DNA from 2 places in the Faecalibacterium sp. OF04-11AC genome. Region 1 is predicted to be linked to the other one. Evidence: predicted binding sites of a transcription regulator. Region 1 holds the regulator's gene; the other holds the start of a gene.
The links. The regulator Rex, encoded in region 1, represses fermentation and respiration genes when NADH is low (regulators of the CRP and FNR family bind a similar motif). The targets are predictions, from matches to a motif close to ATTGTTAANNNNTTAACAAT.
Positions count from the first base shown of each region.

Region 1 (7,714 bases):
CAGGGTAACGGGGTCGCTGCTCAGGCCGCCGACGGCCTCAACAGAAGCAGCTGCCGCGGAAGAAGCAGGAGCGGTGCTGGAAGCCGCGCCGCTGTTGCCGCCGCAGGCAGCCAGCAGACCGGCTGCACCCACAGCGCCAGTGACCTTGATGAAATCACGACGAGAAATTGCCTTGCTCATTTTTGTTCTCCTCCTAATTGTGTAGAAAACCTCGTGTGGAACGGAGCCTCTGCAAAGCATCCGTTGTATACAATTATGATAACAAAAGCATTCACAAAAAGAAAGATAGAATTTGGCGTGATACACTCTAAAAACGCACAAATATTGTCATAACCTTTGCGGAGGCATCGGCGTCCTTGCCAGAATGAATAAACTTCGGTTAAAAAACTGTGCAACTTGTATACTTCAACACTTTGCATAGAAAATCGAGGGTCTTGGACGACAAAACAACGTAAATTGTTATAATTTTATGCGGTGTGGAAAATTGTCGCTGGAGTGTTGTATACAATAAAACAATCGAAGACAGATGATTCTCATGTGAAACTGATATATCAATAACGCAATAAACGTGCGAATTGCCTTGCAACTGATATACTAATTGCTCGTAAAACGGATGAAAAAAGCGCTGCCCGCAATTGCAGACAGCGTAAATGGAAAAAATTTACTTGGACAGATGCTCAGCCCGCTTGGCATAAAATTCTTTGCGGGCTTTGAAATAGCATTGGGGGCACATGCTGACGTACTGCACATCGTTCTGCAGATCGATGGCGACCTGTTCCCCCTCAAAGACGAACTCGCCGTTGACCTTGCGGCAGTTACAGGTGGCTTTGCGGCCGCAGGTGCAGATGGTCTTCATCTCCTCGATGGTGTGGGCCAGCTCCAGCAGGCGGGTGGAGCCGGGGAAACCCTTGAGGGAAAAATCAGACCGCAGGCCGTAGCAGATGACCGGGATGTTCAGCTCCACCGTGACCATGAACAGCTCCTCGGCCTGCTGGGGCGTGAAGAACTGGCTCTCGTCGCAGAGGACACAGGCCAGCGGGGCTGCGGCAGCGGCCTGCTGCACCGCTGCAAACACGTCCATTTCCGGGGGAACCAGGAGGTCGGCCTTGCGGCGCACGCCCAGGCGGCTGACCAGCTCGCCGCCGCCCTTGGTATCCACCTGCGGCTTGAGGATGAGCACCCGCATTCCCTGCTCCTCGTAGTTGTGGGCCACCTGCATCAGGGCGGTGCTCTTGCCGCTGTTCATGGCACCGTAACGAAAATAAAGTTTTGCCATTGTTTTCTCCTCATAAAAAGGCAACCCTCCCAGTCAAAATAGGTCGGAGAGGGTTGCATATTACTTTTATACGGTATAAGAGATCAGTCCTGATTGCGCAGGCGGTAGCCCAGGCTCATCAGGCTGTCGCCCAGATGAACGTTCTCCACCACCACATCCGGGTAAGAAATGGACAGGTCGTAGTGGGAGAAATTCCAGAAGCCCTGGATGCCCAAGCTGACCAGGCGGCTGCTCAGCTCCTCGGCACCGCTGCGGGGCAGGCAGAGAACGGCCACCTCGGGGTGATGCTCGGCGCAGAACGCTTCCAGCTGGTCAATGTTCAAGATCTGCACGCCGCTGATCTCCTTGCCCACTTCGTCGGCGGAGTTATCAAAGGCAGCGATCAGCTTGTAACCATTGGTGTCGGTGGTGATAAAACGGCTCACGGCCTTGCCTAAGCGGCCGCAGCCGATGAGGATGGTGGGCAGAAGGTCGCCGTTGCCAAACAGCAGATGCTCCAGGATGGAGAGCAGGTTCTCCACCGAGTAGCCGATGCCCTGCCGGCCATTCACATCGCCGATGCAGTTGAAATCCTGCCGCACCTGGGAGGCGGTGGTGCCCATCTGGGCAGCTAGCTCACGGGACGAGATGCTGGTGATGCCATCATTTTTTAACGTGCGCAGGTAGCGGTAATATTTGGGCAGCCGCTTGATGACGGGGAGCGACGCTTTTCCGGGGGTGTTCATATCAGAAAATCTCCTTTCTGCAAAAGGTGCCGGGCAGGGGAGCAGTGCAAGCAGGACGCGCCGACAGATTCTCAGAATTTTTGCAATAATGATACATATTTGACAATGTTTTAGTTAATATAAAGTATACAGCCTGATACGAGAATGTCAAACCCTTTGGACAAAATTTTTTTGGCTAAGATTTTTAGCTTTCGGAATAGCACCGTGCCGCCCGGGGAATCCTGAGAAAAAACGGCCGGGAGGATGGAAGATGGCAGAGAAAACGAACGACGAAAAAGGCAGCCCTGTGGAGCAGCAGCGGCTGGAACAGGAGCAGATCGAGGACCTGGGCAGCATCTGGCGCACCCGGGGCAAACACGCCATCCACTGTCTGACGGTAGTGGGGCAGGTGGAGGGCCATGTGGAAGCGCCCCAGGGCCAGAAAACCACCAAATATGAGCATGTCATCCCCCAGCTGGTGGCGGTGCAGGAGGACCCCGGCATCGAGGGGCTGCTGGTGCTGCTCAACACGGTGGGCGGGGATGTGGAGGCCGGGCTGGCGCTGGCGGAGCTCATTGCCAGCATCTCCAAGCCCAGCGCCGCCGTGGTGCTGGGCGGCGGGCACTCCATTGGGATCCCGCTGGCGGTGAGCGCCCGGCGGAGCTTTATTGTGCCCACGGCCACCATGACCATCCACCCGGTGCGCCATTCCGGCATGATTTTGGGCGTGCCCCAGACCATGCGGTGGTTTGAGCAGATGCAGGAGCGGATCACCGGTTTTGTGGCGGCCCACAGCGGCATGACGGAAAAGCGCTACACCGAGCTGATGCTCCGCACCGGGGAGCTGGTGATGGATGTTGGCACGGTGCTGGACGGCCGCAAGGCCGTGCGGGAAAAGCTCATCGACCAGTTGGGCGGCATTTCGGACGCGTTGGAGTGGTTGTATCAGGAAATAGAAAAAGGATAATTTGCCATTTGACTTTCCGCGTGGTACAATGAAAGAATCGAGAAGTATCGAAATCGATTTTATCATAGAAACGACAGGGAAGAGCGAACATGGCAAAACGGAAACGAAAATCCACTGCGGGGCGCGGCAGACAGCGCCGGAGAAGCCGGGCACAGGACCGGATGCCTGCGGGGCTGGTGACCTTGTTTTTGGGCCTCATCCTCATGGCGCTGGCTTTTGTGCCGGGCAGCGCGGTCTGGAAGACTCTGCACGACGCGCTGTTTGGCGTGTTTGGCTGCGGCAGCTTTGTGGTGGGCGCGGCGCTGTGCTATCTGGCCATCCTGTACACCCGCGGCGAGGACCTGCTGCCCCACATTGCAAAGCTGCTGCTGGGGCTGGTGTTTGCCAGCAGCACGGTCATCGTGTTCTCGGATATCCCCGCCGATGTCCCGGCGGCGACCATGGTAGCCGCCTGTTACCAGAACGGTGTCAACGCCTGGCTGTCCGGCGGCGCGCTGGGTGCCGTGCTGGGCGGCAATCTGCTGCTGCTCTGCGGGCGCCCGGCAGCCAATCTGGTCATGGCGGCGCTGGCCCTCTGCGCCAGCCTGTACATTTTTGATATCACCCCGGCGGAAGTCTGGCAGTGGCTCTGCAACGTGGGCGGCGGCGTGCACGAAAAAGGCGTGGCCGTCTATGAGCAGAACGCCGCCCGCCGCGCGGAACGCAGGGCGGAGCGCCTTGCCGCGGAGGCGGAAGAAGGATCCTACGAGGAGGAAGATCCCGACGAGCTGGACGAGGACTTTGAGGACGACGAAGAAACCGGCCTCAAGGCTCCCGGCTGGCTGTCCGGTGTGCTCTCCTGGGGCCATAAGGTGACCAAAGAGCTGGAGGGCGAGGCAGAGCCCGAGCCGCCCCAGGACCCCAACCTGGGTTACGAACCGCCTCCGGCTCCGGATCCGGCGGATGTGCCCCGCCTCAGCCTGCCCCGGAATTTGAACCCATCCAGGTCAGCGCCCCGGGGCCCCGCGCGCCCTTTGACATCGACCTGGGCCCGGACCATACCCAGGTAAAAGAGGGCGGCAGTGAGCCCATCGAACCCGTCATTCTGGGCCCGGGCGGCACGTTTGGCATGGACCCGCTCCGCAACGCGGCACCCCGCGCCATCGTCAAGCCGGTGGTACCGGATGCGGTGGAGACCCCGGCGGAGGACTTCTTCCGCAAGCCGGAGCCGGGGCCCGCACCGGAACCCGGCGACATTGCGGTGGCCCCGGCGGATATCGCCCCGGCCCCCACCCAGACGCCCGGTATGCCGGGCCTGAATGCGGATGCCCCTGCTGTGGAAGAGCCGGAGTTTGAGCCCATCCCGGTCAGCCCTGCGGAGCCGCACCGGGTGAGCGCGGAGAACGCTGTGGCGTTCCGCTCCGCCCCGGACGAGGACGGCTGGATCAGCATTACCTCTGAGCCGGTGGAGGAGAAAGACCTTAATACCTTAGTGGCAGCGGCCATGGAAAAGCCTGCCGCCTCGGAGCAGGCCGCCGCCAGTGCCCCTGCCGAAGAAGCCGAGACGGTGGAGACCTACCAGTATCAGTACCCCTCCATCGAGCTGTTTGAGCGTGCCCCCGAGGAAACGGATGTGGGCGCGCAGGACGAGCTCAAGGCCAACGCCCAGAAGCTGGTGGATACGCTGGAGAGCTTTGGCGTCCGCACCCGAGTGCTGGATATCTCCCGCGGCCCCTCGGTCACCCGGTACGAGGTGCAGCCGATGGCGGGCGTCAAGATCAGCCGCATCACCTCGCTGGCGGACGATATCGCCCTGAACCTCGCCGTGGCCGATGTCCGCATGGAGGCCCCCATCCCGGGCAAGCCTGCTGTGGGCATCGAGGTGCCAAACCACAAAAAGACCCCCGTTTATATCCGCAGCGTGTTTGAGAGCCAGGCGTTCCTGCGGATGACTTCGCCCTTGGGCATCGCCCTGGGCAAGGACATTGCCGGTGTGGCCCAGGTGGCCGACCTGTGCAAGATGCCCCACCTGCTCATTGCGGGCAGCACGGGCAGTGGTAAATCCGTCTGTGTCAACAGCATCATCATGAGCCTGCTCTTCCGTTCCAGCCCCGAGGACGTCAAGCTCCTCCTCATCGACCCCAAAGTCGTGGAGCTGGCGGAGTACAATGGCATTCCCCATCTGCTCATGCCCGTGGTCACCGAGCCGAAAAAGGCGGCAGGCGCTCTGGGTTCCGCGGTGCAGGAGATGGAGCGGCGCTACCACATGTTCGCGGAGAACAATGTCCGCGATATCAAATCGTTCAACAAGCTGGCGGCCACCGACTCCACGCTGGAAAAGATGCCCTACATTGCCATCATCATCGACGAGCTGGCCGACCTGATGATGGTGGTGGGCAAAGACGTGGAGGACTCCATCTGCCGCATTGCCCAGAAAGCCCGCGCGGCCGGGATGCACCTCATCGTGGCTACCCAGCGCCCCAGCGTGGACGTTATCACCGGCCTGATCAAGGCCAACATCCCCAGCCGCATTGCGTTTGCGGTGTCCAGCCAGGTGGACAGCCGCACCATCCTGGATGGTGCCGGTGCCGAGAAGCTGCTGGGCATGGGTGACATGCTCTTCATGCCCGTGGGCGCTCCCAAGCCCACCCGGATTCAGGGCACCTTTGTCCGGGATGAAGAGATCAGCCGGGTGCTGAATTTCATCAAGCAGAGCGCCACCGTCCAGTATGACGAGGCCATGATCGAGGCGATGGAGCGCCACGCCATTCAGGATGGCAAAAAGGGCGGCAGCGGCAGCGCCGACTCCGACGAGGATTCCGGCAGCGACCCGATGCTCAAGCAGGCCGTGGAAGTGGTCATCGACGCCGGGCAGGCGTCTACCAGCCTGCTGCAGCGCCGCTGCAAGCTGGGCTATGCCCGCGCGGCCCGCATCATGGACGAAATGGAAGAGAAAGGCATCATTGGCCCCTACGAGGGTGCCAAGCCCCGCGCCGTGCTCATCAGCCGCCAGCAGTGGCTGGAAATGCAGATGAACCAGCCGGAAGAATAAAGAGAAAAGGAGTAACATGGAACAGCAGACCTACACCGAATTTCTCCCCATCAGCCGCGCCGACATGGAGGCGCGGGGGTGGGACCAGCTGGACTTTGTGGTGGTGGGCGGTGACGCCTATGTGGACCACCCCAGCTTTGGCACCGCCATCATCAGCCGCCTGCTGGAGGCAGAGGGCTATAAGATCGGCGTGCTGGCACAGCCCCGCTATACCGACTGCGAGGACTTCAAGCGGTTCGGCAAGCCGAAGTACGGCTTCTTCATCGGCGGCGGCAACGTGGACAGTATGGTGAGCCACTACTCGGTGGCAAAGATCCCCCGCGCGAGGATGAGTATTCCCCCGGCGGAAAGGGCGGTGCCCGCCCGGACCGCAGCGCCACCGTTTACACCAAGCTGGCCAAAGAGGCTTACCCGGACCTGCCCGTGATCCTGGGCGGCCTGGAAGCCTCCCTGCGCCGTTTTGCGCATTACGATTACTGGCTGGACACTGTGCTGCCCAGCATCGCGGAAGATTCCGGTGCCGACCTCATCAGCTACGGCATGGGCGAGCACCAGACCGTGGAGATCGCCCGGCGGCTGGCGGCAGGGGAGCCTGTGGAGAGCATCACCGATGTGGACGGCACCTGCTACCTGACCGATTTTGACCACCTGCCCGAGCGGTATGTGGAGTGCGCGGGCTTCAAAAAAGTGGCCAGCGACAAGACGGCCTACGCCAAGGCCTGCCGCATCCAGATGGACAATCAGGATGTGGTCAGCGGCCAGATCATCGTCCAGAAGCAGAGCGAGAAATATCTGGTGCAGAACATCCCGGCCAAGCCCCTTGTCCGCTGGGAGCTGGATAAAGTCTACGCTCTGCCCTACACCCGCCGTTACCACCCCATCTATGAAGATATGGGCGGCGTGCCTGCCATCCGGGAGGTGCAGTTCTCCATCATCCAGAACCGCGGCTGTTTTGGCGGCTGCAACTTCTGCGCCATCCAGCTCCATCAGGGCCGCCGTGTCACCAGCCGCAGCGCGGACAGCATCGTGGCCGAGGCGGAGCGGATGACCCATGAGCCGGATTTCAAGGGCTATATCCACGATATCGGCGGGCCTACCGCCAACTTCCGCTTCCCCTCCTGCCGGGAGCAGATGCTCCGGGGCATGTGCAACGGCGGCAAGCACTGTCTGGCCCCGCAGACCTGCTCCCACATGATCGTGGACCACAGCGACTACCTCAAGATCCTCCGCCGTGTCCGGGAGCTGCCCGGCGTCAAGAAAGTGTTCATCCGCAGCGGCATCCGGTTTGACTACCTGATGGCCGACCCGGACGATACGTTCTTCAAAGAGCTGGTGGAGTATCATGTTTCCGGCCAGCTGAAAGTGGCCCCGGAGCACTGCGCTCCCAACACCCTGGCCTACATGGGCAAGCCTCCCATCGAGACGTTCAACAAGTTCAAGGATAAATTCTACGAGCTGAGCAAAAAAGCGGGCAAAAAACAGTATCTGGTGCCCTACCTCATGTCCAGCCACCCGGGCAGCACCCTGAAAGATGCCGTCTATCTGGCCGAGTATCTTTACAAGAACCACATGCGCCCGGAGCAGGTGCAGGATTTTTACCCCACCCCCGGCACCGTGAGCACCTGCATGTTCTACACCGGGCTGGACCCCTACACCCTCAAGCCTGTTTTTGTGGAAAAGACTGCCGAGGGCAAGGCCTTGCAGCGCGCTCTGCTCCAGTACTATGAGCCCCGCAA
Region 1 covers NZ_QTVP01000015.1:39,694-47,407, reverse strand. Annotated here, with positions in the region: gene DXA70_RS14460 (ABC transporter substrate-binding protein) at 1-180, opposite strand, end outside; gene DXA70_RS08710 (thymidine kinase) at 662-1,276, opposite strand; gene DXA70_RS08705 (redox-sensing transcriptional repressor Rex) at 1,360-2,001, opposite strand; gene DXA70_RS08700 (ATP-dependent Clp protease proteolytic subunit) at 2,252-2,947, shown strand; gene DXA70_RS15455 (hypothetical protein) at 3,037-3,996, shown strand; gene DXA70_RS08695 (DNA translocase FtsK) at 4,056-5,978, shown strand; partial or broken gene DXA70_RS08690 (YgiQ family radical SAM protein) at 5,995-7,714, shown strand, end outside.

Region 2 (7,714 bases), on a different contig from region 1:
TCATGCGGTCTGCGGGGTTGAAGAAGTGCATACCGATCATGGGGCGGCTCAGGCCCTTGCCGATCTCAGTGATGGACAGGGAGGAAGTGTTGGAAGCAAAGATGCACTCGGGCTTGCAGATCTTATCCAGCTCGCCAAAGGTGGTCTGCTTGACTTTCATGTCCTCAAATGCAGCCTCAACGATCAGGTCGCAGTCCGCGCACAGGTCCTCTTTCAGGCCCGGGGTGATGGCACCAACGATGGCGTCCACTTTCTCCTGGGTCATCTTGCCCTTAGCGATCAGCTTCTCGTAGCCCTTCTTGATCTTTGCCAGACCATTCTCGGCCCACTCCTGCTTGATGTCACACAGAGCAACGGTGTTGCCCTCAACCTGTGCAAATGCCTTTGCGATGCCCTGGCCCATAGTGCCAGCGCCAATAACACCGATCTTCATAGGATATCTCTCCTTTAAATATTTGATGTTAAGTAATCTTTTCTTACGCTCTCCCCTCTCCCGGGGAAAGCTTAAAACCGGAATGTTTTAGTTGTTGGTGAACACTGCCTTGGGCTTCGGCTTCTCACGAGAGAGGAAGCATGCCATACCCTCGACCTGATCGTGGGTCTCGAAGCAGTCGCCAAACAGCTTTTCTTCCACTTCCACAGCCTTTTCAATGGGGAGGCTGATGCCGTCATTGATGGCTTTCTTGCAGTTGCGCACTGCAATGGGAGCGTTCTTGGCGATCTTGCCAGCCAGCTTCAGGACATTCTCCATCAGCTCAGCCTGCGGATACACGGCGTTGACCAGGCCAATGCGCAGAGCCTCGTCAGCCTTGATGTTCAGGGCCGAGTAGACCAGCTGCTTTGCCATGCCCATGCCGACCAGACGAGCCAGCCGCTGGGTGCCGCCGAAGCCCGGGGTGATGCCCAGACCGACTTCCGGCTGGCCGAAGACAGCGTTGTCGGAGCAGATGCGGATGTCGCAGCTCATTGCCAGCTCGTTGCCGCCGCCCAGTGCAAAGCCGTTGACCGCTGCAATGACGGGGACGGGGAAGCTCTCGATCATGAGGAAGACATCGTTGCCCAGCTTACCAAAAGCTTCGCCCTCTGCCTTGGTCATGGTGCTCATGGAGCCGATATCCGCGCCGGCCACAAAGCTCTTGTCGCCCTCGCCCGTCAGGACGATGCAGCGGATGGTGTTCTGATCCACAGCCTCAAAAGCTGCTTTCAGGTCAGCCAGAACTTCGGGGTTCAGGGCGTTCAGTGCCTTGGGACGATCGATGGTGATGATCTCGACAGCGCCCTGCACCTCGGTTTTTACAAATGCCATTGTGAAAACCTCCATTCATTTTTCAAAGCAGTCCCCGGGCAGAGGCCACTCCCCTGCCCGGGACTGTTATTCTACTTATTTGTTTCCCGTGGAGAACTTAGTCCATCTCAACGATGGTAGCGCAGCCCATGCCGCCGCCGATGCACAGGGTAGCCAGGCCCTTCTTAGCGCCGCGATGCTTCATCGCGTACAGCAGGGTGACCAGGATACGAGCGCCGGAAGCGCCGACCGGGTGGCCCAGAGCAATTGCGCCGCCGTTGACGTTCAGCTTCTCCTGATCAAAGCCCAGAGCCTCGCCGACAGCCACAGACTGTGCCGCGAATGCCTCGTTAGCCTCGATCAGATCCATATCAGCAACGGTCAGGCCGGTCTTTGCCATGACTTTCTTGGTAGCAGCGATGGGGCCCAGACCCATGACTTCGGGCTCAACGCCAGCCAGAGCGCCTGCGACCCAGGTAGCCAGAGGCTTCACGCCCAGCTCCTTGGCCTTCTCCTCGCTCATCACGACCAGAGCAGCAGCACCGTCGTTGATAGCGGAAGAGTTGCCGGCGGTCACGATGCCGTCCTTGGTGAAAGCAGGCTTCAGGGTGCCCAGCTTCTCAACAGGGGTCAGACGGGGGCCTTCATCGGTATCGAACACGGTGTCGCCCTTCTTGCCCTTGATGACAACAGGAACGATCTCATCCTTGAACGCGCCGTCCTTAATGGCCTTGTCAGCCTTGACCTGGCTGTTGTAGGAGAACTCATCCAGCTGCTGACGGGTGATGGGGCTGTAGCCGTACTTCTTCTGGTAGGTCTCGTTGGTGCAGACATTCTCAGCGGTCATGCCCATGTGCTTGTTGAAGCCGCATGCATCCCACAGAGCATCATTGACCATGGTGTCCACCAGCTCGCTCTTGCCCATGGGAGCGCCCATGCGGTAGCCGTAGCGGCCCTTCATCATTGCGAACGGAGCCATGTCCATGTTCTCCATACCACCGGCGACCACGATGTCAGCATCGCCAGCCTCGATCATCTGAGCAGCCATGTTGACGCAGTTCAGGCCAGAGCCGCAGACCACGTTGACGGTGACGGCGGGGGTCTCAATGGGCAGACCGGCTTTCAGGGCAGCCTGACGGGCAACATTCTGACCCAGGCCAGCCTGGATGACGCAGCCCATGTAAACATGATCGACCTGCTCGGGAGCCACGTTAGCGCGGTTCAGAGCCTCCTTGATAACGATGGAGCCCAGCTCCGCAGCGGGGACGTTTGCCAGGGTGCCGCCGAACTTGCCAATGGCGGTACGGCATGCAGATGCGATAACAATTTTCTTCATGTTAAAAGCCTCCTGAATTTATGTTGGGTGATTTTAGAGCCTTTGTTATTCAAAACGCCCGTGGGCGCTTTTGCATGGGATTCAGAGCTTTCCGGCTTCCCGCAGGGCGTTCATCTTCCGTTCGACCGCCGCCTCCACATTGGGGGTAACGAACTTGGAGATGTTGCTGCCGTAGTGGGCGGCCTCCTTGACGATGGTCGAGGAGAGGTAGCTCCATTTGATGCTGGTGGCAAGGAACATTGTTTCAATGCCAGGCATCAGCGCGTGGTTCGTCTGGGCCAGCTGGATCTCGTTTTCAAAATCCGTCACGGCCCGCAGGCCCCGCACCATCACCGAAGCGTGCTTCTTTTTGGCAAAATCCACAGTCAGGCCGTCGAAGCTCTCCACGGTGACATTCGGGATGTCCTTACAGCACTCTTTCAGCAGCTCTACCCGCTCCTCAATGGTGAACAGAGGGTCTTTCGCGCTGTTGATGAGCACAGCCACGATCAGTTTGTCGTTGATCTTTGCCGCGCGCTTGATGATATCGAGATGGCCCCGGGTGACAGGGTCGAATGAGCCGGGATAAATTGCCGTTACCATGGTGTCCTCCTTGTGCGCTTGGGTGAAAAGCGCGTTTTGGTTCTGCCATGATAGCACTTTCCAGTCTCCGGGGCAAGCAGCGCCTCGTCATATCGTTAATTTTTAAACAATTAACGGTGCACACCAGCGCGCACACTTGCTACGATACTAGTAAACCATATTGTCAAAATTTTATCAAGACCATTTTCTGAAAAATTTGTTTTTGCCGTACCAAACTATCGTCATAAAATGCTAAGATTTTTAGTCAAATTGCCATCAGCTCCGATTTTTTCGCAACAGGGTATTGATTCTGCAATTTGTTAATGTTATAACTAAGTTGCATGGCATCAGGATATCACTCACCTGTGAAAGTCATGTGTACAGATTGCATCCATTTGGTAAATACTCTGTACATTTTATATCGTTCCGCAGGGAACTGTAAGGTTATATTGTTCCGCAGGGAATTGTAAGAATTTACAATTTCTTTATGTTATTATCGGAGAGGATGGTTTATAATGGATTTTATGGAACTGTACGCGCAGAAAAAGATGACTGCCGAGCAGGCTGCCGCTCAGGTCAAGAGCGGTGACTGGGTCGATTACGGCTGGGCGGTCAACACGCCTGTGGCTGTGGACGCGGCGCTGGCCAAGCGCCTGCCCGAGTTGGAGAACGTCAACTTCCGCGGCGGTATCCTGATGTGGGTGCCCGAGATCTTCCAGATCGACGACCCGGCTGCCCACATGACCTGGAACAGCTGGCACATGGGCGGCATTGAGCGCAAGGCCATTGCACAGGGCTTCTCGTTCTACTCCCCCATCCGCTACTCGGAGCTGCCCCGCTACTACCGCGAGAGCCCGGACCCGCTGGATGTTGCCATTTTCCAGGTGACTCCCATGGACGAGCACGGCTATTTCAACTTTGGCCCCAGTGCAAGCCATCTGGGTGCCGTGTGTGAGAAAGCCAAGAAGATCATCGTGGAAGTCAACACCAACATGCCCCGGTGCCTGGGCGGCATGGAGAACTGCGTGCATATTTCCAAGGTAAGCGGCATCGTGGAGGGCAGCAACCCGCCCATCGGCCAGATGGCTGCCGCCGGCCCCGCCTCCGAGGTGGACCTCAAGGTGGCAAACCTGGTGGTGCCCCTCATCCCCAACGGTGCCTGCCTGCAGCTGGGCATCGGCGGTATGCCCAACGCCATCGGCAGCCTGATCGCACAGAGCGACCTGAAAGACCTGGGCGTCCACACCGAGATGTATGTTGACGCGTTCGTCGATATCGCCAAGGCCGGCAAGATCACGGGTGCCCACAAGCAGCTGGACAAGGGCCGTCAGGTCTACGCGTTCGGTGCCGGCACCAAAAAGATGTACGACTACCTCGATAACAACCCCGAGTGCATGTCCGCTCCCGTGGATTACACCAACGATATCCGCAGCATCTCGGCTCTGGACAACTTCATCTCCATCAACAACGCGGTGGATATCGACCTGTTTGGCCAGGTGAATGCTGAGAGCGCCGGTATCAAACACATCTCGGGTGCCGGCGGCCAGCTGGACTTCGTGCTGGGTGCTTACCTTTCCAAGGGCGGCAAGAGCTTCATCTGCCTGTCCTCTACCTTTATGAATAAGAAGACCGGCAAGCTGGAGAGCCGCATCCGCCCCACGCTGGAGAACGGCAGCATCATCACGGATACCCGTGCCAACCTCCACTATCTGTGCACCGAGTACGGCTGTGTCAACCTCAAGGGCCTGACCAGCTGGGAGAAAGCCGAAGCCCTCATCAGCGTGGCGCACCCGGATTTCCGTGAGCAGCTGATCGCCGAGGCCGATAAAATGCATATCTGGCGCAGGAGCAACAAGCGCTAAGCATCGCCGCAGGGATTCCTGCTGTCTGCGGCGGGAATGGAGTCTGCCATGATGGACAAAAAACCACACATCAAGCCCTACCTCTACGGGATGCTCGCAGGGTTCGGGGCCATCAGCCTGAGCATCATCTTTTTCTTTTTCATCTACCGCTTTGAGGGTTTTGGCGACGCTGTCTCCAAACTGACCAGCATCCTGATGCCGTTCATCTACGGCGCGGTCATCGCCTACCTGCTCAAGCCGGTGTGCAACACGGTGGAAAACTTCCTCCACCGCCTCTTCCCGGAAAAGATGAAAGGGCTGGTCAGTGCGCTGTCCGTCGCGGCCACCCTTCTGTTCGGCCTGCTGGTGATCTATGCCCTGTTTATGATGATCATTCCCCAGCTGGTCACCAGCGTTACCACCTTGTACTACACGGCCCGCGCCAACCTGAACAACTTCATCCGCTGGGTCAACAATCTGGAGTTCGTGGCCGACAACGAGGTCATTATGGACTACGTCAATAAGGCCTACAACGCCATCTCGGTGGATCTGGACAGCTGGATCAAAAACACCCTGATGCCCTCCATGCAGAACATCGTCAGCGGCGTGGGCATCGGCGTGCTGAATGTGGTCACCGTCTTCAAAAACCTCATCATCGGCATCATCGTGGCCATCTACCTGCTGGCCAGCCGCAAAAAGTTTGCCCAGCAGGCCAAGCTCATCCTCTACAGCATCCTGAAGCCCCGCTGGGCCGACACGATGCTCAACGAGGTGCTCTATGCCGATAAGATGTTCGGCGGCTTTATCAATGGCAAGATCATGGACTCCGCCATCATCGGCGTGCTGTGCTACATCGTCTGTGCCATCGTCAAGTTCCCCAGCGCGCTGCTGGTGTCGGTCATCATCGGTGTCACCAACGTCATCCCGTTCTTCGGGCCGTTCATCGGCGCGGTTCCTGCCACCCTGCTCATCCTGATCCAGAGTCCCATCAAGGCGCTCTGGTTCGTCCTCTTCATCCTGATTCTGCAGCAGCTCGACGGCAACGTCATCGGGCCCAAGATCCTGGGCAACTCCACGGGTCTGTCCAGCTTCTGGGTGCTGTTCGCCATCCTGCTGTTCGGCGGCCTGTGGGGCTTTGTGGGCATGATCATTGGTGTGCCGCTCTTTGCCGTCATCTACGACGTGGTCAAAAAGCTGGTCATCCACGGCCTGCGCCGCAACGATGAGCTGGAGATGCTGGGCACCTACCACGAGGCCTTTGGTGACCCGGAGGAGGACATCCCCGCCGCGCCGGAGGCCCCCGCCCAGAACGAAGAATAATTTCCCGGACCGTATAAAAGAGCTGCCGCGCAAGGGTTTTATCCCTCACGCGGCAGCTCCTTTTTGCGTTTTATTACAGCTCGATGACCTCCAGGTCTTCCGGCACAAACAGATTGCCGTGGAAATACTGCCTGCCCTCGGCGGTGTACAGCTCCTTGCGGCGGGCGATGTTCTGATCCTCCGTGTGGTAGAGCAGCAGGTTCTTCACGCCCAGGCTCTCGGCCAGCTCTGCCGCGTCTTTCACGGTGGAGTGGTGTTTCTCATAGGGGTGGAAGATATCCGCCTGCCCGTGGAGGCAGAACGCCTCATGCAGCAGCCAGGTGCTGTGCTCGGCGTACTGCTTCTCGCACTCGTTGTAGGGCTCGTCACCGCAGCAGGTCAGCTTTTCGCCGCTGCCCAGCTCCATGCAGAAGCCATACTGCTTGGCCTTGGTGGAGCCGATATCAAAAAACGTGGTCTTCCGGCCCAGGATGGTCTTCTCTTCCCCGTCGGCCACCGCAATGAGGTGCAGGCGGCTGTCCAGGAACGGCAGCTCCTTTTTCTGCAGCAGCTTGCCCGCCAGGTCCCGCAGCAGGGCAATGACCTCATCGTGGGCGTAGATGGTCGCCTCGCCCTCGTAGGTACCTTCCGCATGTGCTGGCAGATCATCCGCATCATCCAGATGATGCCCAGCAAGTGGTCGATGTGCTTGTGGGTGACAAAGATGGTGCGCATCTGCCGCCAGTCCAGCCCGGCGTACTTGAGCTGATGCAGCACGGTCATTCCGCCGCCGCCATCCACCATAAAGTGGTCATTGCCATCGCTCAGAACAAAACAGGTATTGTAGCACTCCGTTACCAGTGCATTGCCTGTGCCCAACATAGTCAGTTTCATAGTCTGCTTCTCCTCAAAAACTCTCTTGTTCCCGGCCAGAACCGCCGGCTTTTAGTATAACATAGTGCAGGCCGTGTTTCCACCGGCAGGGCCATTCCAAAATCGAATTTTCCCCGGTATGCACAAAGGCCCCGCCTCCGTGAAAGAGGCAGGGCCTTTGGCATCATTCATTCGAAGAGTAAAACCCTCTCCGTCAGCGCCCACGCGCTGCCCCCTCTCCCAAGGGAGAGGCAAGTCTTCCCCCTTTGGGGGATCTGGCAAACCCGACAGGATTTGACTGAGCGGGTCAGACAGCGGGTTTCCAATCTTTATAGTTCTCGTAGCGGCTCTCTTTGATTTCGGTGTGGGACCAGATCTCATCCGCCATGGGCTGCCAGCTCTCCGCATAAGCCTTGCACTTATCACACAGGTGGTCCACCGTCTCCGGCGACTGCATATCCGTGTTGTGGGCCCCCGTCTCGTGCACCATCTGGCGCAGCAGCTCGGGGTTTTCCAGCA
Region 2 covers NZ_QTVP01000001.1:36,815-44,528, reverse strand. Annotated here, with positions in the region: gene DXA70_RS00215 (3-hydroxyacyl-CoA dehydrogenase NAD-binding domain-containing protein) at 1-433, opposite strand, end outside; gene DXA70_RS00210 (enoyl-CoA hydratase-related protein) at 521-1,306, opposite strand; gene DXA70_RS00205 (acetyl-CoA C-acetyltransferase) at 1,404-2,621, opposite strand; gene coaD (pantetheine-phosphate adenylyltransferase) at 2,703-3,203, opposite strand; gene DXA70_RS00195 (butyryl-CoA:acetate CoA-transferase) at 3,698-5,044, shown strand; gene DXA70_RS00190 (AI-2E family transporter) at 5,093-6,343, shown strand; partial or broken gene DXA70_RS00185 (MBL fold metallo-hydrolase) at 6,417-7,216, opposite strand; gene DXA70_RS00180 (radical SAM protein) at 7,503-7,714, opposite strand, start outside.
Region 2: a site for Rex is predicted at 3,499-3,518, ahead of DXA70_RS00195 (butyryl-CoA:acetate CoA-transferase). Genes of this name have one in related genera too.